DNA from 3 places in the Exiguobacterium abrahamii genome. Region 3 is predicted to be linked to each of the others. Evidence: riboswitches for the same ligand, from Rfam matches in the RefSeq annotation. Region 3 holds a riboswitch; each other region holds the start of a gene.
What was found. A riboswitch is a leader RNA that binds a small molecule or an ion and turns the genes downstream of it on or off. The one in region 3 is predicted to bind S-adenosylmethionine.
Positions count from the first base shown of each region.

Region 1: it holds a riboswitch for S-adenosylmethionine, as region 3 does, so the genes downstream of both, ITJ88_RS13310 (Na+/H+ antiporter NhaC family protein) here and ITJ88_RS00405 (methionine ABC transporter ATP-binding protein) in region 3, are expected to answer to the same signal.
Region 2: it holds a riboswitch for S-adenosylmethionine, as region 3 does, so the genes downstream of both, metK (methionine adenosyltransferase) here and ITJ88_RS00405 (methionine ABC transporter ATP-binding protein) in region 3, are expected to answer to the same signal.

Region 1 covers NZ_JADOYC010000005.1:12,534-20,440, forward strand. Annotated here, with positions in the region: gene ITJ88_RS13290 (YwpF family protein) at 1-256, shown strand, start outside; gene ITJ88_RS13295 (histidine phosphatase family protein) at 253-843, opposite strand; gene ITJ88_RS13300 (alpha/beta hydrolase) at 861-1,850, opposite strand; gene ITJ88_RS13305 (metal ABC transporter solute-binding protein, Zn/Mn family) at 2,020-3,033, shown strand; SAM riboswitch class I at 3,103-3,207, shown strand; gene ITJ88_RS13310 (Na+/H+ antiporter NhaC family protein) at 3,289-4,599, shown strand; gene ITJ88_RS13315 (hypothetical protein) at 4,645-4,848, opposite strand; gene ITJ88_RS13320 (aldo/keto reductase) at 5,006-5,818, shown strand; gene ITJ88_RS13325 (hypothetical protein) at 6,159-6,620, opposite strand; gene ITJ88_RS13330 (alanine/glycine:cation symporter family protein) at 6,707-7,907, opposite strand, start outside.
Region 2 covers NZ_JADOYC010000001.1:509,998-517,904, reverse strand. Annotated here, with positions in the region: gene ITJ88_RS02570 (peptidoglycan bridge formation glycyltransferase FemA/FemB family protein) at 1-496, opposite strand, end outside; gene ITJ88_RS02565 (MDR family MFS transporter) at 680-1,858, opposite strand; gene mnmM (tRNA 5-(aminomethyl)-2-thiouridylate-methyltransferase MnmM) at 2,012-2,611, shown strand; gene ITJ88_RS02555 (serine aminopeptidase domain-containing protein) at 2,950-3,654, opposite strand; gene ITJ88_RS02550 (GNAT family N-acetyltransferase) at 3,733-4,221, opposite strand; gene metK (methionine adenosyltransferase) at 4,359-5,567, opposite strand; SAM riboswitch class I at 5,696-5,822, opposite strand; gene pckA (phosphoenolpyruvate carboxykinase (ATP)) at 6,057-7,625, shown strand; gene ITJ88_RS02535 (EAL and HDOD domain-containing protein) at 7,655-7,907, opposite strand, start outside.
Region 3 covers NZ_JADOYC010000001.1:65,850-73,756, forward strand. Annotated here, with positions in the region: gene ITJ88_RS00375 (C40 family peptidase) at 1-343, opposite strand, end outside; gene rho (transcription termination factor Rho) at 699-2,072, shown strand; gene ITJ88_RS00385 (type B 50S ribosomal protein L31) at 2,164-2,409, shown strand; gene ITJ88_RS00390 (DedA family protein) at 2,446-3,096, opposite strand; gene ITJ88_RS00395 (thymidine kinase) at 3,280-3,894, shown strand; gene ITJ88_RS00400 (alpha/beta hydrolase) at 3,970-4,728, opposite strand; SAM riboswitch class I at 4,796-4,897, opposite strand; SAM riboswitch class I at 5,147-5,250, shown strand; gene ITJ88_RS00405 (methionine ABC transporter ATP-binding protein) at 5,337-6,365, shown strand; gene ITJ88_RS00410 (methionine ABC transporter permease) at 6,355-7,005, shown strand; gene ITJ88_RS00415 (MetQ/NlpA family ABC transporter substrate-binding protein) at 7,025-7,843, shown strand; gene ITJ88_RS00420 (M20 family metallopeptidase) at 7,866-7,907, shown strand, end outside.

The DNA of each region.
Region 1 (7,907 bases), on a different contig from region 3:
GATGATCGTCACGCCTCTTGAACGGACTGTCTTAAGCGAAAACGTCTCATATGTCTTCACGGGTAAGATGGTCATGATGAAAAATGATTTATCTGAATCAATCTTACGCGAAGTCGTCGAAGATGGATTCGCTGGCGAAGAACTCGTTCAAGAGTATAAGGATCGTCGTTCAAAACGTGGCGCCCATATCACCAGTATCGCTAAAGAAACGTTCAAACAATATTTGACAGAGCATCCGAACGCACCCGTCTCTTAAGGTTTTTCAACCTCGTCCGTGATGTGGTCCGCTACGTTGATGCGATCAATCGTATAGTGATCCGTATGATGGATATAATTCGCACACGCGTTTTTCAATGGTGTCCGGTAACTAAATGTCGCATCAATCGACGATAATGCTGCCTTGATCGTATGCGAGTGACAAACGATTAGAACTCGTTTCCCTTCATACGTGCGTGTCACTTCCTGTAGCGCATCGAACACGCGATCCTGGATGGCTTGTTCCGTTTCAAGACCTGGCACAAGTGTCGTATCGTTCGCTTGAACGGCTTCGTAAATCGCTGCGACCGGTTCACCGGAAGCGGCTCCGAATTCGCGTTCGACAAGTCGCTCATCTGTCCCTGTGATCGTTAAACCAACAGCACGACCGATGATTTCTGCTGTTTCAACGGCACGCGATAAAGGACTTGCTAACAAGACATCCCACTTTTCATTCGATAGATAAGCGGCGCTGAGTTCCGCTTGTCTTCTTCCTGTTGCATTCAACGGGATATCTTCTCTTCCTTGAATCCGTTCGTTTAAGTTCCAATCCGTCTGACCATGCCGCACTAAACAAATTTCAGTCATGTCTCTGTCTCCCTCATTTAAGAAATATGACTGATTGTATCATGTTTTCCATTCGGAAGTTGTCGCGGTGGCAACAGTAGCACCTGACAGGTGAAACGTTCAATTCGTTCGAGCAATCGCTCAATCTTTAACGGATTTTCCGTCTGAGCGAAACTGGCAAGTGAGTGGGTGCCGTTCGGGAAGGAAAACAAACGAACATCGGCTCCGACATCCGCTCCCTTCTCAACGAAATGCAAGGCTTGAGAAAATGGAACGATTGGATCTTTTTTACCGTGCAAGAGCATGATGGGCGGGGCATCCGACGATAAATGTGTGACGGGTGAGACGTGCGTCATCAGCTTGCGCCATTCTTCTCGTCCCCCCTTGTAGAACTTAATGTGGGCAATCCAAGTCTGAATGAAATTAAACAACAAAAAGTTCGTCGGTGGATATAAAGCGATCACACCACTGATCAATGGCATGTGGCGCTCATCACGCTCACCAACGAAAGCAGATGGGGCAAGTGCCGTCGTCAGCATGAGTGCGGCTCCGGCTGAGTCTCCCCATACCATCATCCGTCCTCTTAGAATGCGAAGATCCTCTGCTTCCTTATTCAAAAAACATAACGCATCCCGTACATCTTCGAGGTTATCCGGAAAATAACTGCCCTCTTCAAACAAACGATAATCGATACTACAGACGGCAACTCCGAGTTCAAGCAGACGGTCGACGATTGGACTAAAGCAGAATATGTCATCGCGCTCTCCACGAACAAATGCACCACCGTGTGCATAGATGGCAACGGGAAACGGTCCCTCTCCCGGTGGATAATAGAGATCGAGCTGTAAGATGCGGTCTCCCACCTGTTTATAGGTAAGCGTCCGCGGTGCCAGTTGTTTTTCTGTGAGTGGCAAGGCGGGTTCGGTCCATCGAAGCAATGCACCATAATTGTTCCAGATACTCGCTCCCGCTGCTGCCGTCGTCAATAACGCAGCTCCCCCCATTAGCCATGCAGTTTCACGTTTCACTTGATCACCTCCAAAAGACGTACCAGTTTCTTCACTTTATTATCCTTTTACCCCGTTTTAAAAGATGTCGAACGTCTCGGTATTCCTACTTGACGCTTCATCGGCGTTCCGCTATAGTGAGAAAGTCCAAATCGGAATAGTTACGTTTTAATAATGGAGGTATCATATAATGAAAAAAATCATTCCTGCTTTAACGGTCGCCTTCGCGAGTGCAAGTGTCCTCGCTGCTTGCGGTTCAAATACCGATTCATCGACTTCAGATAAAACCCAGACAGAAGTCTATGCATCAACGTTCGCGACGGCTGCTATTGCCCGCGAAATCGGTGGTAATCAAGTCGACGTCAAGATGATCGTCCCACCTGGAGCAGACCCCCACTCTTACGAGCCAACGTCAAAACAACTCACTGAGATTGCCAAGGGCGACTTGTTCCTCTTAACCGGTACGACGCTCGAGCCGTATTCGAAAAAAATCCAGGAGAGTCTAAAAGGCACGGATGTCCGCTTCGTCGAGACAAGTAAGGACGTCAACTTGCTAGAGTCGGATGCTACACTTCATGCACATGAAGAAGAAGGGCATACAGAAGACGAACATGCCCACGAAGAAGAAGGGCATGATGATCATGCAACAGATGAACATGCGCATGAAGAAGAGGGTCATGACCACGGAAAATACGATCCACACGTCTGGCTCGACCCTGTCAACGCAAAAGCAATGGCACGCTCGATTACAACTGCTCTATCAAAAGAAGTACCAAAAGACAAAGCAACATTCGAGAAAAACTTAAAAGCGTTCGATCAACAAGCTGACGCACTCGATGAAGAGTTCAAACAAGCGGTCGCTGATGGATCGAAAAAAGAACTTCTCGTTACGCATGCCGCTTACGGTTACCTCGCAGAACGATATGGTTTCACACAACTGCCGATCGCAGGAATTTCTCCTTCTGATGAACCGTCACAAAAGCAACTGGCCGCTTTAGTGAAAGAAGCACGGATGCATGATTTGAAATACGTCGCGTTCGAAGAGACAGTTTCACCTAAGGTTGCACGTGTCATCCAAAAAGAAATCGGAGCTGAATCCGTAACGATTCATAATCTAGAGTCGGTCACGAAAGCGCAACAAAACAGTTCTTATTTCAAGTTGATGGAAGAAAACGTCCAAACATTGAAAAAGGCACTTCAGTAAAGTACAGTTGACACGCGTTACTCAATGCGGTACGGTAAGAAACGTGTTTTACAACAATTGAATGACTTCTTTTTATCGCGAGAAACGGAGGGACTGGCCCAATGATGTTTCGGCAGCGGACGATTTGATTCGTACTGTGCCAAATCCAGCAAGCGAAAGCTTGAGAGATAAGAAGAGCGTCTTTATTTCATAAAGACCTCCTTCTTTCTTGCGAAGGGGTCTTTTTTTGTATCTTTGAGAAACGAGGTGTCAACAATGAATGAAACGATCACGCCTAACAAATGGGCACTGCTTCCCCTCGTCGTATTCCTGGTCCTCTTCATCGGAGCCGGGATCTTCTATGACGACTTTTACAAATTTCCGATCCTTATCGCCGCACTGATCGCTTTGATTTTTGCTGCAATCACGACGAAAGGATCGATCAATCAAACGGTTGAACGAATTGCAACGGGTGCCGGAAATCCCGATATCATGATCATGGTCTTCATCTTCTTACTAGCCGGTACGTTTTCTGGAACGGCAGAAGCAATCGGTGCCATCGATGCGACCGTTAATGCCGCTTTGACGTTTCTACCTCCATCGCTTCTCATGAGTGGTCTGTTCATCATCGCTGCCTTCATCTCGATGGCGATGGGGACATCTACCGGAACGATTGCTGCACTCGCACCGATCGCCTTCGGTATTCATGAAGCGACAGGCATCAACGTTGCGATCGCAGCGGCTGCTGTCGTTGGTGGATCGATGTTTGGCGATAACTTGTCGTTCATCTCGGATACGACGATTGCTGCCGTCCGTACCCAAAAAACGAACATGCGCGATAAATTCCGGACGAACTTCATGATCGTCCTGCCGGCTGCTATTTTGACGGTCATCCTGCTCGCATTCGTTTCCGGTTCTGGTGACGTCGTCGAAGCAAAAGCCTTTGAATTCTACAAGTTGATTCCATATCTCGCTGTCATCGTTCTTGCGATCTTCGGTGTCAATGTCATCCTTGTCTTAATTGGTGGTACGCTACTCACCGGCATCATCGGTATGATTGATGGTAGCTTCGGCTTAAGTGGCTTCGTCCTCTCGATGTCTGAAGGCATGTTGGGCATGGCGGAGATCTCCATCTTGACGCTCCTCATGGGTGGTCTCGTCAGCTTGATTACGTTCAACGGTGGAATCGCCTTCTTAAAAGAGACGCTGACACGCAAGATTTCACAGCGTCGGGGTGCCGAATTCAGTATGGCGGCACTCGTCAGTGCAACGAATCTCGCGACAGCAAACAATACGATTTCGATTCTCGTCGCTGGACCACTGGCAGCTGAAATCGCCGATACGTATGAAGTCGATCGCAAGAAATCAGCGAGTATCCTTGATATCTTCTCTTGTGGTATTCAAGGCATCATTCCGTACGGGGCACAACTTTTGATCGCAGCAGAATTGACGAAAACAGCTTCTCCTGAACTGATTCCGTATCTGTTCTACCCGTTCCTCCTCTTCGTCTGTGGATCAATCGCCATCTTCTTCGGCTTGCCACGCATGAAGAAGACAGCGACGAAGCAAGAAAAAATTTCTTCGTAACCATAAAAACAGGTCCAATCGCGTCGACGATTGGACCTGTTTTTATTATTTTTTCTGCTTCGCTTGTCGTTCTAAGATTAAGTAAGCGATTGCCGGAAGCGGGAATTGAACGAGTCCAGCGCCTCCCCACACCCATGGATTACGTCCTGACTTTCGCGCACTAAGAAACAGACCCACTGCCTGCGTTACTAACAACGCGCCAATGCTAAGCCAAGTACATTTGGATAGCTGTTTATTCTTTTGAGCCATCTTTTCTCCCCCTCTTTTAACACACGATTAAATCTTATGATTCTTTTCTATTTTACCTTATTTTGTTCCTCCATGAGCATGGAAACGGACGTCTTCGTTCGTTCATGCTAAACTAAACGAGCAAATCTAAACTACGTTTTATGAGGAGGAGTAACACATGCAATACGCAAAACTTTCAAACGGTATTACGATTCCCCAAATCGGATTCGGTGTCTGGCAAGTAGATGAAGAGACAGAAGCACCTGCTGCTGTCGCTGAAGCATTACGTGTCGGCTATCGTCATATCGATACGGCTGCTGTCTACAAAAACGAGCGCGGTGTCGCAAAAGGAATCAAGGAAAGCGGCGTGAAACGTGAGGATCTCTTCTTAACGTCAAAAGTCTGGAACGATGATATTCGTGCCGGTCGGACGAAGGAAGCATTCGCAGAATCGCTCGAACGTCTCGAAACAGATTACCTTGACCTCTATCTCATTCACTGGCCGGTCGAAGGCTATATCGAAGCGTGGAAAGCAATGGTTGAACTGTATGAAGCAGGCAAGATCAAAGCGATCGGTGTCTCGAACTTCAAAGAACATCACCTCGATACATTGGCAGAAGAGGGCTTGATGGCACCAATGATCAACCAAGTCGAGTTGCACCCACAATTACCGCAACACGAACTGCACGAATACTTGCAAGATCACAACATTCAAGTCGAAGCATGGAGCCCACTCATGCAAGGGAAATTCCTCGAAATCAATGATTTCAAGGAAATCGCAGAGAAACACGGCAAGACACCTTCACAAGTCGTCTTACGTTGGCATCTCGACAACGGCATCGTTGCTCTTCCAAAATCCGTTACACCAGCACGCATTGCGGAAAACTTCGACGTCTTTGATTTCCAACTCGATGCTGATGATCTTGAGAAAATTGATCGTATCGCAACGGATGTCCGCCTCGGACCGGATCCGGACGAAATCGATTTTTAATCTGGCAATTCACGTAAAAGATGAGGCTGACTCAAAAGTCCGTTTCCACAAAGAGAAGGGTGGCAGAACGATGATCTGCCACCCTATCTCGTAACAAAAAGAATGACGTGTTTCACGCCACTCCTACAGGAAAAGTGCCTCTTTGCGCTGTAAGAGACAAACAAGACCCGTTTTCCTGCTTGAATAAAGCCGGAAAATCGGCTTGTGTCTCACCTGAGGAAAGGGCGTGAAAAGACGCGTCATTCTTTTTGAGTCAGCCTCTTGATTCATCTGAACGACGAGAGACCCGTTTCCAGTCTATGACTTGGAAGCGGGTCTCTTTTTTTATGATTGAAGCTGATCAGACATAATAAATTAAAATCGTATCTTCCGCTTCTTCCGCCTTTTGAAAATAGGCACGCAGATTGGCGAACTGTTCCCAGACATCCTCGAATTCTCCCGGTGTTCCGGCTTCATTATGAATCGAAGCAAGTGCCCGTTGATCAAAATTCCGCATCACCTCAGCCGAGATAATGAGGAGTGGTAAGGGAAGAATACCGACAATCGCCGCTTTCTCTTCGTTAACGATCAACTCTTCGCCAACGATCGCTCGTCCCAGATTGTAATGCGTGTCTTGATCAATATAGATATCGATTTGATTCATCAAATGATAGATAGCATTCGTCTGTTCGAGAGCGAATAATTGTTCATGATCGGGTTGTGTCTCATGAATGAATAAAATCCAGTCCATGATGATGTGGGGATCGTTTCCGAACGACTCCCAGACCGCATCTGTGACGCGGACGAAATGTACGTTTTCCATTCTCCCCCTCCCTTCTGTACTCTGTATTCCCTTTTTAAATTCGTTCTATACAAAAAAAGAGCCAGATTTCTCTGACTCCCTTTTTCTTAGATTGCTTTTTCGTCTTTTTCTGATTCTTGCCATGCTTCAAGCGTATCTTTCCCCGGCAAGTTCGGAATCGAGTCCGCATAGAATCGTGGCTCTTTTCCAGCTTTTCGTTGCCCGACATAATCTTCGAGCGCTAGTTTCGCGATTTTTGAGAGACGGAAGATCGCATACAAGTTAACGATCGCCATCAGTCCCATGAAGATATCTGCTAACGCCCACACGAGGTTCGCCGATTCAACGAGTGAACCGAAGACGATCATGACGAGAACGAGTACACGATACGCCATCAAAACTTGTTTATTTTCACGGATGAAGTTGATATTCGATTCACCGTAGTAGTAGTTTCCGACGACAGAACTAAAAGCAAAGAGGAAAATCGCGACGACCATGAATCCTGTCGCGAGTGATCCGACTTGTGATGCGAGCGCACCTTGCGCTAAGTCGATCCCAGCTACCGGTTGACCACTAGCATCCTTTGTTGCCACTCCACTGACGAGAACGATCATCGCTGTCGCCGAACAGACCATCAACGTATCAACGAAGACCGCAAACGATTGAATCAATCCTTGTTTCGCCGGGTGAGAGACTTCCGCTGTTGCCGCCGCGTTCGGCGCTGAACCCATACCGGCTTCGTTCGAGAATAAACCACGGCGAATCCCGTTCAAGAGTGCTGCACCTACTGCACCACCTGCGAGTGTCTTGAATTCGAATAGACCTTCTTGGAAGATCAATTTAAAAATACTTGGCAGTACTTCAAGATTCGTCGCCATGATGTAGAGCGCGATCAGGATATAACCACCGGCCATGATTGGTACGAGGAACGACGCGACGGTTGCGATACTACGGACACCACCAAAGATGACAAGTGCCGTCAGCACGACTAGTCCGACCGTAATCCATGTTTTATCAAAGCCATATTGATTTTGAAGAGAAAGCGAAATCGTATTCGATTGAACGGAATTGAAGACAAATCCGAATGAGATCGTAATCAAGATACTAAATAAGATTCCTAACCAACGTTGACCGAGTGCTTTTTCCATATAATAGGCAGGACCCCCACGCCATGCCTTATCGTCCCGCACCTTGTAGATCTGCGCGAGTGTACTCTCGACGAATGCCGATGCCGAACCGATCAAGGCGATCAACCACATCCAGAAGACTGCTCCTGGTCCACCAAGTGCGATCGCTGTCGCAACACCC
Region 2 (7,907 bases), 440 kb from region 3:
GAGAGGCAAGCGATTTGCGAATCATACTTCTCGTCTTCTTATGAAATGTCTGCATGATGTCCTCTAGTGAAGGGCGTAAATCGATACTCGTCGTATGACGGATGAAGGAGACTTTCGTCCAATCCCGCATGAAGCGTTCATTCCCCGTCAATGGATTAAAGCGAATCATTTCTGAGACGATCGCTTCTCGCTTTGCCCACCTTTCAAACAATAAGCGTGCATGCTGCATTTCAGCCGCCGTCAGTTGACCGATGATTTCCGGTCCACCATAGCCATACGGCGTGATGAGATCTGAATAAGGCGTATCAAAAATCCGGCGCTTTAAAAAGGGGTAGAACATGGTTCCTGCATCACCTTCATAACGGAATAGCACCGCTTGCTCAGACGGTCTAGCGTTGAGCGTGACGTATTGGTGACTGTAGAAGATATCAAGAGGCTGTTGCTGTACGTGTGTCGTCCAAGTTGCGGCATCTGTGATGAATTGACACCTTTCCATTCGTGCACCTCCAGTCAAAAAGAAGCAACGTTCATATGACCTTTCTTTTTCAAGTTCTTGATTAGAAAGTACCCGTTTACCTGCCGAAATATTCCATATTATTAAATGTTTATTTTATGATTTTCAAACGAATGACGTAACAAAAGACAGCGGTCATAATGTCCGCTGTCTTACAGATGATGCTCATGATGTGATTTTAGGAATGGCACGAAGGAAGACGACGCCCGCTAACAGGATCAATCCAATCAATGTCAAGAAGACCGCTGACATACCGGATACATCGTAGATCAACCCTCCAACGGTCGGACTGATCATCCGCCCCGCTGAAGCAGCAATATTGACGTACCCTTGGAATTCTCCTTCTTTTCCGATCGGCGCGAGTCTCGCTGCCATGGCAGGAACTGCTGGCCAGATGAACATCTCACCAATCGTCAAGATGATCATCGCGACGAGGAACATCTTGAAGCCGCCTGCGAACGGAACGATCAGATAAGACAAGAGGAAGATTCCTGTACCGGTCATCAATTGTCGCTTTAAGTCATCTCCAAACCAACGAAGAATTGGTGTTAGTAAAGGTTGTGCGAACACGATGAGTGCTCCGTTGATCGTCCAAAGAATCGAGTACTCGGAAATCGTGACACCGAGCGATTTCGTGTGTACGGCAAAAGTTCCTTGCCATTGCACATAAACGAACCAAAGTAAGGCATAACCGATCGAGACGAGCAACATCGTCCGTGCCGCACCGCGTGCAAGGGGTGTGCGTGTCGTTTCGATCTCGTCATGCGCCGCATGCATCCGCGCCGGTGCCTGAATCCAGGACAAACCGACGAACAAAATGATGGCAAAGGCGATGTAGAGGACGAGATTGGCGATGAAGATGTACTGAATCGAAAAGGCAGCGATTTGACCACTGACGGCTGTCCCGAGCGCTACACCGACGTTTTGGGCGACATAGATCGCATTAAAGGCACGGCGTCCGCCTTCCGGCCAGATCACACCCGTCATCGCGTAGATCGTCGGAAAAACCATCCCACCGACGAATCCAATCAATCCAAGCATCGCGACGTATCCGAGGTACGTCTGATGAAACAGCAACAAGCCGACGGAAGACAGGACAAGTCCGATGACACTGATGACAAGCGTCTTCTTGCCACCGAGACGGTCAAACGCTTTTCCACCTAAGTAGTTTCCGACGATTGCTAAGGCCGAGTTGACGAACAATGCCATCCCTGCTTTTGTCATCGACTCTCCTAGATATTCATGAATATATAATGTATTAAACGGCCATAAAAAAGAGGATCCCGTCGTATTGATGGCCATCGCAAGGACGAGGATCCAGACCGCTTTTGGTAATTTTGGCATACCTGTGGTCCTCCTATTTCATTCTCAACCTTGCCACTTTACGCAATCCGTCCCCTAACTGTCAAGCCACTTCGCTTTTCGTCAACGAATCAAAAAATGATATAATGCAGAAAGAATCTTGCACATACTGAACCATTACTAGAAAAACAGACTATAGGAACAGGAGTCTATGCCATGTCACTTGCCCGTGTACTACCTTATACGAAACAATTACTCGAGTCCGTTATCGAACCCGGAGACTGCGTCGTCGATATGACTGCCGGAAATGGACATGATACACAGTTTTTAGCAGAACGCGTCGGTCCAGAAGGAAGGGTTCTTGCGTTCGACGTCCAGGCACAAGCCATCGAGGAATCGACGCGACGTCTCGACGAAGCCGGAATGTTAGCACGCGTCGACCTTTATCATGAAAGCCACATCCATGTCGGTGCCCGTCTTTCGGACGAACAACGTCCGGTCCGCGCTGGTGTCTTCAATCTCGGATACCTGCCTGGAAGCGACAAATCGATCACGACGACCGGAGAAGAGACGCTTGAAGCACTCGATGCCCTCCTCCCGGTCCTCGCTCCCGGCGGTCTTGTCGTCCTCGTCGTATATCATGGTCACCTGGAAGGAAAACGAGAACGTGACGCTGTCCTCGATTACGTCACAGCCCTTGATCAGCAAGATTATGCCGTTCTCCAGTATCGCTTCTTGAACCAACAAAATCATCCCCCGTTCATCATCGCGATCGAGAAAAAAGTACGCGGATGATGAAACACAAGCCCGTTTTCCCGCTCCATTCGAGCAAGAAAACGGGTCTCGTTTGTCTCTGACAGCGCAAAATTGTTTTTTCCTGTAAGAGTGACGTGTAACGCGTCATTCTTTTTATACCGGGAAGAAGGATCAGAGAAGCGTTTTGTTCCCTCGACATCGCTTCCTAGGGAAAAACAAGCAGAGCGACCCTGCAGCGAAGCGAAGCGGCGAGATGCTTGTCCCAGGAAAACGATGCGAAACGAACAAAAAAGCGCAATCCTTCTCGTTAGAGAAAAATTGCACTTTATCTTCAGTCTCAAGTGATGCCTTTTTTTAGAGGCATCACTTTTGTTATTTCATTCTTCAACAAGCTTAAAGAACAACATTAATTTTTCTGCAAACCGTGTGTTCAACCGTTCGAAACTAAAATGCGGAAAACCGTGTAGACGTTGTAAGTAAATCTGATCGCCACCCATTTTCCGGCATACTTCAAGCGTCAACTTGACGTCTGCGAACTGATCGTCCGGCGCATAAAAACAAGCCAAGTTCACACGCGGCAGTTTTTTTCGTTCTTCGTCATGTACGACGATCTCTTCTTCGATTTCCCGGTACTGTGCATAGGTCAGTTCACCGATGCGAACGGTATCTTCCGTACTTTGACCAAACGGCAACGTACCGAGTGGCGCATCGGGCCGGAAACGATCGAATGCACTTGCGAAGACTTGTTTGACGCCTCCGAGTTGTTTCGAAGGGTGCCAATCAAATAACGGTGAAATGAACGCAAGGCTTGCGACCGGTAATTCATATTCTTGCAACAGACGATTGACGACGAGTGCGCCCATGCTACAGGCGACGATATGAATCGGTAGCTTGCGTTTCCCGGCTTCACGTAATGCTTCTTTTAACAGTTGACCATGTTCTTCAAACGAGATGCGACGTGGTGCGTCGACGAGCAATACTTCATACTCTCGTTCGAGTACCCGAATCAAGGCTTCACTCGGACGGGCACGCAGTTGTAACGGGTAGACTAATACGATGATTCCTGTTGGTTGTTCAACCACAAACTCACCTCTTCACTTCATACTTCTTTTTTACGATACCTTATTTCAAACGCACACGAAACCGTCCCAAGACGGATTTCACGAGGCGACATGGCGAAGACGAATGACAGATTCTACTTGCCCAAAGACTTCTTCCGTCATCTCACTGAGTTCTTCAAAACCGAATGAGGTCAAGAACTGACGTGCTTTATAGTTACGTGCTTCCACGTATACTTCGAGTGGGACGGCTCCTTGTCGTTCGAGTTCACGGATCAGTCGTCGCCCGATGCCGTTTTGCTGATATTTCGGCAAGACGTACAAACGAACGATCTCCCACGTTCCCTCAACATCAACAGCATGAATGAAACCGACGATTTCCTCATCGATGATTCCGACATAAAAATACTCTCCCCGTGCTTCTTCCGCCGTCCGAATCGCACGAACGACTTCTTCTTGCGGATACGCCTCCTGCACGAAATGCGCTTTCGAACGTTCGGAATAGATTTCTGCATACGTATCCAACCAAGATGTAACAGCAATGTCATGAATACGTCCTGCATCAGCTGGAATAGCTTCGCGTATTTCCATAATCGGAACCCCCCTTTGTATTCATACGAATCGACTCATGTACTTTTACCCTCTTCTAGAAAAAACATTCGTTTCCTGCAAAGTTCCCCGTAAACAAAAAAGTCCGAAAACCCACGAAGGGTTCTCGGACTTTTTGATTATGCGAAACGTTTTGCCTGCTCTTCAAGAACTGCTGCTTTATCTGTTTGCTCCCATGGAAGCTCAACATCTGTACGACCGAAGTGACCGTATGCAGCTGTTTGACGATAGATCGGACGACGGAGATCAAGCATGTTGATGATTCCAGCCGGACGAAGATCGAAGTTTTCAGCAACCAATTCGACGAGTTGCGCTTCAGGAAGTTTTCCTGTACCGAATGTGTCAACCGCGATTGATACTGGGTGCGCGACACCGATTGCGTACGCGAGTTGAACTTCTGCTTTGTCTGCAAGACCTGCAGCAACGAGGTTCTTCGCGACGTAACGTGCTGCGTATGCAGCTGAACGATCGACTTTTGTTGGATCTTTACCTGAGAATGCTCCACCGCCGTGGCGTGCGTATCCACCATACGTATCAACGATAATCTTACGACCAGTTAATCCAGCATCTCCTTGTGGTCCGCCGATGACGAAACGACCAGTTGGGTTGATGAAGAATTTCGTTGCTGCGTCGATGTATTCAGCCGGAATGACCGGTGTGATGACGTGTTCTTTCAAGTCAGCTTGGATTTGCTCAAGCGTGACTTCTTCTGCGTGTTGTGTCGAGATGACAATCGTATCGACACGAACCGGCTCGTTGTTCTCGTTGTATTCGACCGTGACTTGTGTTTTTCCGTCCGGACGAAGGTAGTCGAGTTGACCGTTTTTACGCACTTCTGCCAAACGGCGTGCGAGACGGTGCGAGAGCGAGATTGGAAGTGGCATGAGTTCTGGTGTTTCTTTCGTTGCGTAACCGAACATGAGACCTTGGTCTCCTGCACCGATTGCATCGATTTCTGCATCAGACATGCTACCTTCACGTGCTTCAAGCGCTTGGTCGACACCAAGAGCGATGTCTGCTGATTGCTCATCGATTGATGTCAATACAGCACACGTATCTGCGTCGAAACCGTATTTCGCGCGTGTGTAGCCGATTTCACGAATTGTCTCACGAACGACTTTTGGAATGTCGACGTAAGTTGATGTCGTGATCTCACCTGCAACGAGAACGAGACCTGTTGTAACAGAAGTTTCTGCCGCAACACGCGCGTTTGGATCCGCTGCGAGGATCGCATCAAGAATTGAATCCGAAATTTGGTCACAGATTTTATCTGGATGACCTTCAGTGACTGACTCCGACGTGAATAGTCGGCGATTAAGGTTTGTCATGTATGACCCTCCCAAAAAAGAATTTGACGGTGTACTCATTTCCCCTAGTTGAGTGGGACGGTAAAATGAAAAAAACCTTTCCAAGTCCAAAAAATGGTCAGGGAAAGGTTGTGCGTTCTTCCTTTACCCTCTTATCGTTCGAAGTGTTTACTTCGCTTCAGGAGAGCACCTTTTCCCTCATTAATATGTGAATTAATGTAGGACGGTTGCCGGGTTTCTTCGGGCCTTGTTCCCTCCACCTGCTCAGAATAAGAGTATCCGTTACGAATTACATGATATAAAGTTGTACCTACTCTGTCAAGCAAGGTTTCAAATTCTAGTCGAAACTTTTTGAAAGAGATGTTAAACTGTTAATGCTGAAAGCGTTTCCAGATAAATAGAAATCAGCACCAGAAAATGATTGCTCTCTCTTTAGTATGTCATATATAATAAATGTGTCATACTAAATGCAGTGAGCCAAAACCAACGTAGGGGAAAGGTGGGGTCAGGATGCCGATGACGGTCCTGAATATCGAAGAACTACTCAAGAAAGAGCATGTGTTCAAACAACTATCTGTTGCTGAACTTGTCGAACATGCGATTCGAAACGAAGAAGGTGTCCTTGCTGAGAACGGCGCATTATCTGTAGAAACGGGGAAATTTACAGGTCGTTCACCAAAAGATAAGTTCATCGTCCGTGATTCTTCCTGCGAGTCTCACATTGATTGGGGTCATGTCAACCAACCAATGGATGGAGACAAATTTGAACAATTGTTGCAAAAGGTTCTTCGTTACATGAACGAAGCCGATCAGCTCTACTACACAGAAGCTGCTGCTGGAGCAGATACGCACTTCACCCTTCCGGTCCGTGTGCTCACACAATACGCTTGGCATAACCTGTTTGCCAAACAACTCTTTTTACGCGAGTATCCTGAAGTGGCTGCCTTCGAACCGTTCACGGTCGTCTATGCGCCACATTTCAAAGCAGATCCTGCCGTTGACGGAACGAACTCCGAGACGTTCATCGCGATGTCGTTCGAACACCGGATCGTCTTAATCGGTGGAACGGAATACGCGGGAGAAATCAAAAAATCGATCTTTTCCGTCATGAACTATCTCTTGCCACAAGAAAATGTCCTTTCGATGCACTGCTCGGCAAACGTCGGACACGAAGGCGACGTCGCCTTGTTCTTCGGTCTATCCGGTACTGGTAAGACCACCCTGTCAGCAGATGATAGTCGCCAATTGATCGGTGACGATGAACATGGTTGGTCGCACGACGGTGTCTTCAACATCGAAGGGGGATGTTATGCGAAGACGGTCAATCTATCGCGTGAAAAAGAACCGCAAATCTTTGACGCAATCCGTTTCGGAACCGTCCTTGAAAACGTCGTGCTCGACGAAGCCCGTCATCCTGATTACGATGACACATCGTTGACGGAAAATACGCGTGCTGCTTATCCGATTACAGCGATCGATAACATCGCTGTTCCGTCACGTGCTGGTCATCCGAAGACGATCGTCTTCTTGACGGCTGATGCGTACGGTGTCTTGCCTCCGATCAGTAAATTGACGAAAGAACAAGCGATGTATCACTTCCTATCAGGATATACATCAAAACTCGCTGGAACAGAACGCGGTGTCACGGAACCGGAAGCAACGTTCTCGACATGCTTTGGTTCACCGTTCCTTCCACTGATGCCTGAAAAATATGCGACGATGCTCGGCGAATTGATTGATCGTCACGGTGTCACTGTTTATCTCGTCAACACAGGTTGGACAGGCGGTGCTTACGGAACAGGTAGCCGCATGAAGCTATCCTATACACGGACGATGGTCAACGCTGCCGTCAACGGTACACTTGCAACGATTCCAACAGAAGAACACCCGATTTTCGGACTTCACATGCCACTTGAAGTTCCAGGTGTTCCAAGCGAGTTACTCAACCCGGTACGCGTCTGGTCAAATCCGGACGAATACGACACACAAGCGCGTTCGCTTGCTGAGAAATTCCAACACAATTTCCTTCGCTTCGAAAGTGCGACGGATGCAATCAAGTCAGCTGGTCCACGCCTATAAAAAAAGAGCCCTCGGGCTCTTTTTTTATTTTATAGGATAGAATCCGTTCTTTCTTGAAGATGTGTTTCTTTTTGTTTAAGCCATTCTTGACTTTCTGCTAGTAGCGCATAGGCTCGTGGAAGTGAGACACCTAAACGTTGACTGAGCAGTTCGAACTGATCAAAATCACCGCGATCTGCACTGATCGCAAGCACTAAACAATCACGGAATGGATGATCTTTTCCTTGTAGGACAACCTTCAAAGAATCTTCGATTGGTAATTGACCGATGATGTCGTCGATA
Region 3 (7,907 bases):
CTTCGTTCAGGATTTTCGTCCGTTTAGAAGAAGAGCTTGTTGATTTTTTAGCGCTAGAAGATGATTTGTATGTCTTTGTGTACTGTGAGTAGACATAGCGTGTTTTACCGCCGTATGAGATTTTTGTCCAGCTGCCTGATTTGCCTTTGTATGTAAAGACTTGACCAGCGTTGACTTTCCCGACGATGCTTGCTTTCGTAGAAGGTGCTGTCCGAACACGAAGACCGTTGTCCGTGATCTTGACTTTTGTGACTGTCGCTGCTTCAACTTTACCTGTACCCACTGATGTAAAACCTGAAACCACTAAGGCTGCCGTCGCGATCGATGCTAGAAAACGTTTCATGTTAAGAATTCCTCCGTTTAAATGTAGTGTGTTGCGTCCGTAAGTTATATGATGAAATCATTAAGTGTGTGATTAAGCAGTCTACCTTACAACTGTGTAAGAATTTTGTCTGCAGGAATATCTTAGCACGAGCACACTTGAAAACGTTTTTTCAGTTAGAAGACAAAACAGATGCTTTTGTAACATAACTGAAATAATATCCTTGAATATTACAAAGTAAGAAACGCAGAGGATTGTTAACGACGAATTCAAAAAAATATGATACCTTTAGTTCACGAATAAAATTACATACCTCCTGATGTATGTATGGAAGTATGCTGAATGCAGTTGAATTTATAAAGAATAGGTGAAGAACATGCCAACAACTGATAAAAAAGATAAACCAGAACGTTCCTATACACTGGCTCAATTGAGCCAACTAACATTAAAAGAACTCTATGAAATCGCAAAGACGAAGAATGTCCCACAATACCGGGAAGCCCGTAAACGCGAGTTGATGTTCAAGATTCTAAAAGCACAGGCTGAATCGACTGGTCTTTATTTCCTCGAAGGGGTACTCGAAGTCATCCCTGGCAACCCACAAATGCAAAACGATGGTGGCTTTGGCTTCCTTCGTCCTATCAATTATTCCCAATCCTCTGAAGATATTTATATCGCAGCATCTCAAATCCGACGCTTTAATCTACGTAATGGTGATGTCGTCACAGGTAAAGTCCGTCCACCGAAGGAAAACGAACGATTCCAAGGATTACTGAGTGTGGAAGCCGTCAACGGTGAAGCACCGGATACTGCCCGTAACCGGTTATTCTTCCCGGCACTGACACCAATCTATCCGGATCGTCTAATGCGACTTGAGACAGAACCACGCCATCTATCTGTGCGTGTCATGGATATGATTGCACCGGTTGGGTTTGGTCAACGTGGTTTGATCGTCGCACCTCCAAAAGCAGGGAAGACATCACTCCTCAAAGAAATCGCAAACTCGATTCAGGAGAATCATCCGGAAGTCGAATTGATCATTCTCTTGATTGATGAGCGTCCTGAGGAAGTAACAGATATTGAGCGCTCGGTTCCGGGAGCAGATGTTGTCAGCTCGACGTTTGACGAAACACCAGACAACCACGTCCGGATTTCTGAGCTTGTCCTCGAGCGGGCGATGCGACTCGTCGAACATAAGAAGGATGTCGTCATCTTGATGGATTCGATCACACGTCTGACACGGGCCTATAACTTAACGGTACCGCAAAGCGGTCGGACGCTCTCAGGGGGAATTGACCCGGCTGCGTTCCATAAGCCGAAACGGTTCTTTGGGGCAGCGCGAAACATCGAACACGGTGGTAGTTTAACGATTCTTGCGACAGCACTCGTTGAGACAGGATCACGCATGGATGACGTCATCTATGAGGAATTCAAAGGGACGGGTAACATGGAGTTGCATCTTGATCGTAAGCTGTCAGAGCGTCGGATCTTCCCAGCGATCGACATTCGGAAGTCGGGTACACGGAAGGAAGAACTCTTGCTTCCGAAAGAGCAACTCGATGCGCTTTGGACGATTCGCCGGACGATGAATGAGTCGAACGAATTCGTTGATACGTTCTTGCGTAAGATTCGTGATACGAAAAATAATGAGGAATTTTTCGTCGAACTCGAGAAGGAAAAGAAGAAGGCGGTCCGACGCGCACCGGCAAAACCGCGTACCGTCAAGAAGGAAACGACGACGGAAAAATAACTATTGCGACGCGCAAAAAAATCGTTTAGTATAGGAAGGTAACTTACTCTGGCTCAGCAAATGAACCAGGGCGGAAGGAGAGAAATCAACCATGAAACAAGGAATTCACCCTAACTACAACAAAGTAGTATTTATGGATTCAACGACTGAGTACAAATTCTTAAGCGGTTCTACTCGTTCTTCGAACGAAACGATCACTTGGGAAGATGGTAACGAGTACCCACTCATCCGTGTGGATGTGTCTTCAGACTCGCACCCATTCTACACAGGTCGTCAAAAGTTCAACGCGGCAGATGGTCGTGTCGATCGCTTCAACAAAAAATACGGCCGCAAGTAATCACTTGTCGGTTCTTAAAAAAACAGCCTGCCTCCATTATGGAAGCAGGCTGTTTTTGTATAGACTGAATTGTGAACGATACGCGAGATACGTCTTCAAGACGAAGGAGAAGGCGATTCCACCGGCAATCCCGATTAAATACGGCATGACTTCCGGATGTGCCAAGATATAGTCCACGACTTTGTGGAACGAGAGATGACGACCGACGAAGTAGCCGGCGCCTAAGAAAACGCTGATCCAAATCAACGCACCTGTATACGCATAACTCGCAAACACGCGAAACGGCATTTTCGAGACACCTGCAAAAAAGGCAGAGAGTTGGCGGAGACCAGGTATGTAGTAACCGATGATTAGGACCGATTTTCCGTAACGACGAAATCCGGCTTCAGCGGAAAGAATATGTTTTTCTGAGATACGCATTTTCGGTCCGACGCGGTGTAGTAGTGGCATACCGAGTTTTAATCCGAGTAAATAGCTGATCGTCATCCCGATACAACTGCCGGCGTAAGCGGCGAGAATCGTACCGACGAGTGGTAGATTGCCTTGATGCATCCAAAAACCGGACAGGACGAGCAGGGTCTCATCAGGAACCGGCAATCCCACGATACCACCTGCGAGAAGGACGGAGAGACCAAGGGCACCATATTGGTGCAGGATGTCATGTAAGAGATGATGAATCGGGGACACCTTCTTTCGTGAGAGTCTTCTTCTTCAGTGTACAGGAAATAGGGGACGGTTGGAATGAAAGGACAAAAATTCTAGGTAAAGAAAAAATGAATTTTGATTTCCGGAAGTCAACCCTTTTTCTCGATACCGTTTCGGGCTATACTCGTTAAAGTGACTATTTTTAGAGGACGGTGTCGGACGATGATGCATGTAATAAATCAGTACGGCTGGATCGAAGTAATTTGTGGCAGTATGTTTTCCGGGAAATCGGAAGAGTTGATTCGTCGTGTCAGACGGGCGCAGTACGGCAAACTGCCCATTCAAGTATTCAAGCCGGCAATCGACGACCGGTACCATGAAGAGCATGTCGTCTCTCATATCGGCAATTCCGTCGTGGCGATTCCGATGGCGACGAGTCGCGATCTCTACGCAGCAGTAGCAGAAGAAACACAAATCGTCGGAATCGATGAAGTTCAATTCTTTGATGATGAGATCGTACAAGTCATCGAAGCACTCGCACAAGACGGAAAACGCGTCATTTGTGCAGGTCTTGATCAAGATTTCCGGGCAGAGCCATTCGGCAAGATGCCGGAATTACTGGCGCGCGCAGAATTCGTAACGAAGCTACAGGCCATCTGTCTTTCGTGTGGGGATCCGGCTTCCCGGACACAACGGTTGATTGATGGAAAACCAGCGAACTACGATGATCCGATCATCCTAGTAGGCGCTTCAGAATCGTATGAGCCACGATGCCGCCATTGCCATGAGGTGCCTGGAAAACCGAAGCCGCTCCAGTCGGTGCAGCACCAAGAAAATTAAAAAAAGACGAACCGATCGCGGTCGTCCTTTGATGTAGCAGCTATTCGCTTCTAAGTGAATAGCTGTTTTTTTTTATTATCCCGTTTCCTGTGAGAACCGGCTTGAGCGTTCGATGAAGCGGATCGTCTCACGAACGATCAAATCCTGATCATGATCGAGTGTCGCGACGTGATACGAGTTCAGTAAACAGTAGCTGCGTTTATCATTCGTCCCGATATGTTGATGCAGATAATCTGAGCTCGATGGCGGAACGACGTGATCCGTCGCCGAGTAAAGAATCAAGGTCGGTAGAAGGATCGATCCAAGACGTCCTTTCGTCTCATCCATCAGACGAACGAGTTCGAACGCACAACGGCTTGGAACGAGGTCATAAATGATTTCGAAAGCAGACCGCTTGATGTCCGGTGCCCCTTCCGGTAAATACTCTGGACCGTCGTCGAACGATAGTGCTTCATAGGATGGAACGGAAAGAGCGGCATTGATCGTAATGATGCCGGCGAACGGAATGCCGTCAGCGGCGAGTGACAGTGCAAGCGTCGCCCCCATCGATTGACCGATGACGAAGACTTGATCGCATGTTTCTTGTAAACGTTCATAGCCGTCTTGCAGGCTTTGCTTCCAACATCGAGCAGTCGATTGTTCAAACTCGCGGACGTTCGTTCCATGTCCACGTAAGCGCGGGGCATAGACGGTAAAACCTTCAGCAGCGAATGCCTCACCGACGTCTCGGACACTTTGCGGAGTGGCATTAAACCCATGACAGATTAGAATGCCGATCGGTCCACCTTGAAAATAAAACGCTTCAGCACCAGTCAATACAGGATAGTTCATCATTACTATTTTTCCTCCATTCATGAAAAAAACTCGTCGACGTCACTGCTTGGACGCCCACGAGTTTTTCACCGTATCATCCAAAGCCGCGCTTTGCTGGTCGGAGCACCTTACAGATTGCAGGTTGCCGTGAAGTCATAGAGCCAGGTCTCTCGTTCACTCTTGATAAATATCATATTGGAATTGTCGGAATAATCATTGAAACGATGGTAGCACGTTCGAAAATGACTTGTCAAATCGTTCTTGACGAATCATGATCCGTTCATTAAGCTAATTCGTAACTTGTTTATCCATCGATATGCGCCAAATGGATTATTTTTGCAAAGTTGGTTGACTTTTAAAGTTTCGACCCGTAATGTAAAAATTAGTTTTACGACATAAGCAACAACGCAACAACACACATACGAATTTCATACCGCAATACTTATCCAGAGAGGTGGAGGGACTGGCCCTACGAAACCTCGGCAACAGACTCATTATGAGCACTGTGCCAATTCCATCAGACAGATGTCTGAGAGATGAGTGGAGTGGATTCTGCCACTGTGCGGATCCAGGTCTCTTCTTGTTTCTCAAGAAGAGACCTTTTTTGTTGAATGAAGGGGGAAAACGGAATGATTGCATTTCATCAAGTCAAAAAAACGTACGTCACGAAAGATCAGACGATCGCAGCGCTCGACGGTGTCGACCTGACAATCGAAAAAGGCGAAATCTTTGGTGTCATCGGCTTTAGCGGTGCCGGAAAAAGTTCACTGCTCCGCTGCGTCAATCTGTTGGAACGACCGACGTCAGGAACGGTGACGGTCGATGGGGAAGATTTAACGCAACTGTCTCCGAAAAAATTGCGCCAAGCAAAACAACGGATCGGCATGATCTTTCAGCACTTCAATCTATTGAATGCGAACACGGTCTTTACGAACGTTGCGAAGCCACTCGTTCTCGCAGGCGTCAAGAAAGATGAGATTCGCCGCCGGGTGACGGAGTTGCTCGAATTCGTTGATCTCGCGGATAAGGCGGATCATTATCCGGATCAATTGTCGGGTGGACAGAAACAGCGCGTTGGTATCGCCCGGGCACTCGCGACGCAACCTTCCGTCCTCTTATGTGACGAAGCGACGTCAGCGCTCGATCCCCAGACGACGCATCATATTCTCCAGTTATTAAAACGGATTAATGCCGAGTACGGGATCACGATTCTCTTGATCACCCACGAGATGGGCGTCATCCGGGAGATTTGCGACCGCGTCGCTGTCATTGAAGCTGGGAAACTGATCGAGTCAGGAACGGTCTTTGACGTCTTTTCAAATCCGCAGACTGAGACAGCGAAAAACTTCGTCCGCTCTGTCATGCATGACGAGATTCCAGCATCGATTCGTCAGTTGATCGAGTCGCGGAGTGCACATCCAATTTATAAGATTCATTTTCTCGGACACCATACCGGTCAACCACTCTTATCGCAAGTCGCAAAACGCTTTGACGTCGATGTCAATATCTTGCACGGGAGCATCACAGAGTTGCAGGAGACACCGTTTGGCACTCTGCTCGTTGAACTGATCGGTGAGCCGGCTGAAGTGAAACGAGCGTTACACTACATCGATCAGGCACAGGTGACGGTCGAGGAGGTACTTGCCCATGCTAGTTAATTACAGTGATATCTGGACAGCATTTTTGCAGACGATGACGATGGTATCCGTCTCACTCTTATTCTCGACCTTGATCGGTTTACCACTCGGGATCCTGCTTGTTGTCACGCGAAAAGGCGCATTGCTTGAAAATGTTCCACTGTTCACGTTCTTCAACAGTATCGTCAATATTTTCCGCTCGATTCCGTTCATCATCTTACTCGTCGCAATCATCCCCTTGACGCGCTTGATCGTTCAGACATCGATCGGAACAGAAGCCGCCATCGTCCCGCTCGTCTTTTACGCCGCACCGTACATGGCACGTTTGATTGAGAGTTCGTTACTCGAAGTCGATAAAGGCGTTCTTGAAGCAGCAGAAGCGATGGGCGCAACACCGTTTCAAACGATTTTCCGCTTCCTTCTGCCGGAGGCACTTGGTTCACTCATCCTGAACTTAACGATCGCGACGGTCGGCTTGATTGGGGCGTCAGCGATGGCAGGTGCCATCGGTGGTGGCGGTTTGGGTGACTTAGCAATTACTTATGGTTATCAACGATTCGATACGAAAGTCATGATCATCACGGTCGGGATTCTCGTCATTTTAGTCCAAGGCTTACAGACGACAGGCAACATCGTCGCACGAAAAATCAGAAGACATTAATCAAGGGAGCGATTCAGTCATGAAAAAAGCAGTAGCAATTGGAGCAACACTCACGACGATTTTATTTGCCGGGTGCGCAGCATCAGGAGAAGACGAAAAGACGATCAAGCTCGGTGTCAGCGGTTCAGACACACAAGTTTGGGATTATGTCGCGAAAAAAGCAGAGAAGGAAGGCATCAAAATCGAGCTCGTCAAGTTCTCCGATTATGTCCAGCCGAACATGGCACTGGCTGAGGGCGAGATCGACGCCAATGCCTTCCAGACGATTTCCTACTTCAACGCCTTCAAGAAGGAACACAAGTTGAAGCTATCACCGATCGCGACGACCGTCATCGCACCGATGGGGATCTACTCGGATAAATACAAGGACGTCAAAGACATTCCAAATGGCGGGAAAATCGCCGTTCCGAACGAAGCGACGAACATGGGGCGCGCCCTCTTATTACTGCAAGAAGCGAGTCTGATCAAGCTACCGGACGACTTCGATGGCAACGGCTCGGTCGATAAGATCGTCGAGAATCCGAAGAAGCTGAAAATCGTTCCGATCGTCGCCGGGCAAACGCCACGCGTCTTACCGGACGTCGCGGCATCAATCATCAACAATGGCATTGCCGTTGACGCTGGCTTCAACCCGATCAAGGACTCGATCGTTCATGAGAACGAGACAGCCAAACCATACATCAACATCATCGCGACACGGACGGAAGATAAGAACAAAAAAGAACTGAAAAAAATCGCGTCGCTGTATCAACAAAAAGATGTCGCGGCCTTCATCAAAAAAGAATATAAAGGCAGTACGATCCCGACGTTCGTTCCACTGAGCGATATCGGCGAATAAATTTAAAAGGAGAGTGGACAGTATGACGACACCAGTACGCACGACATGGGTAGAGACGATTGAA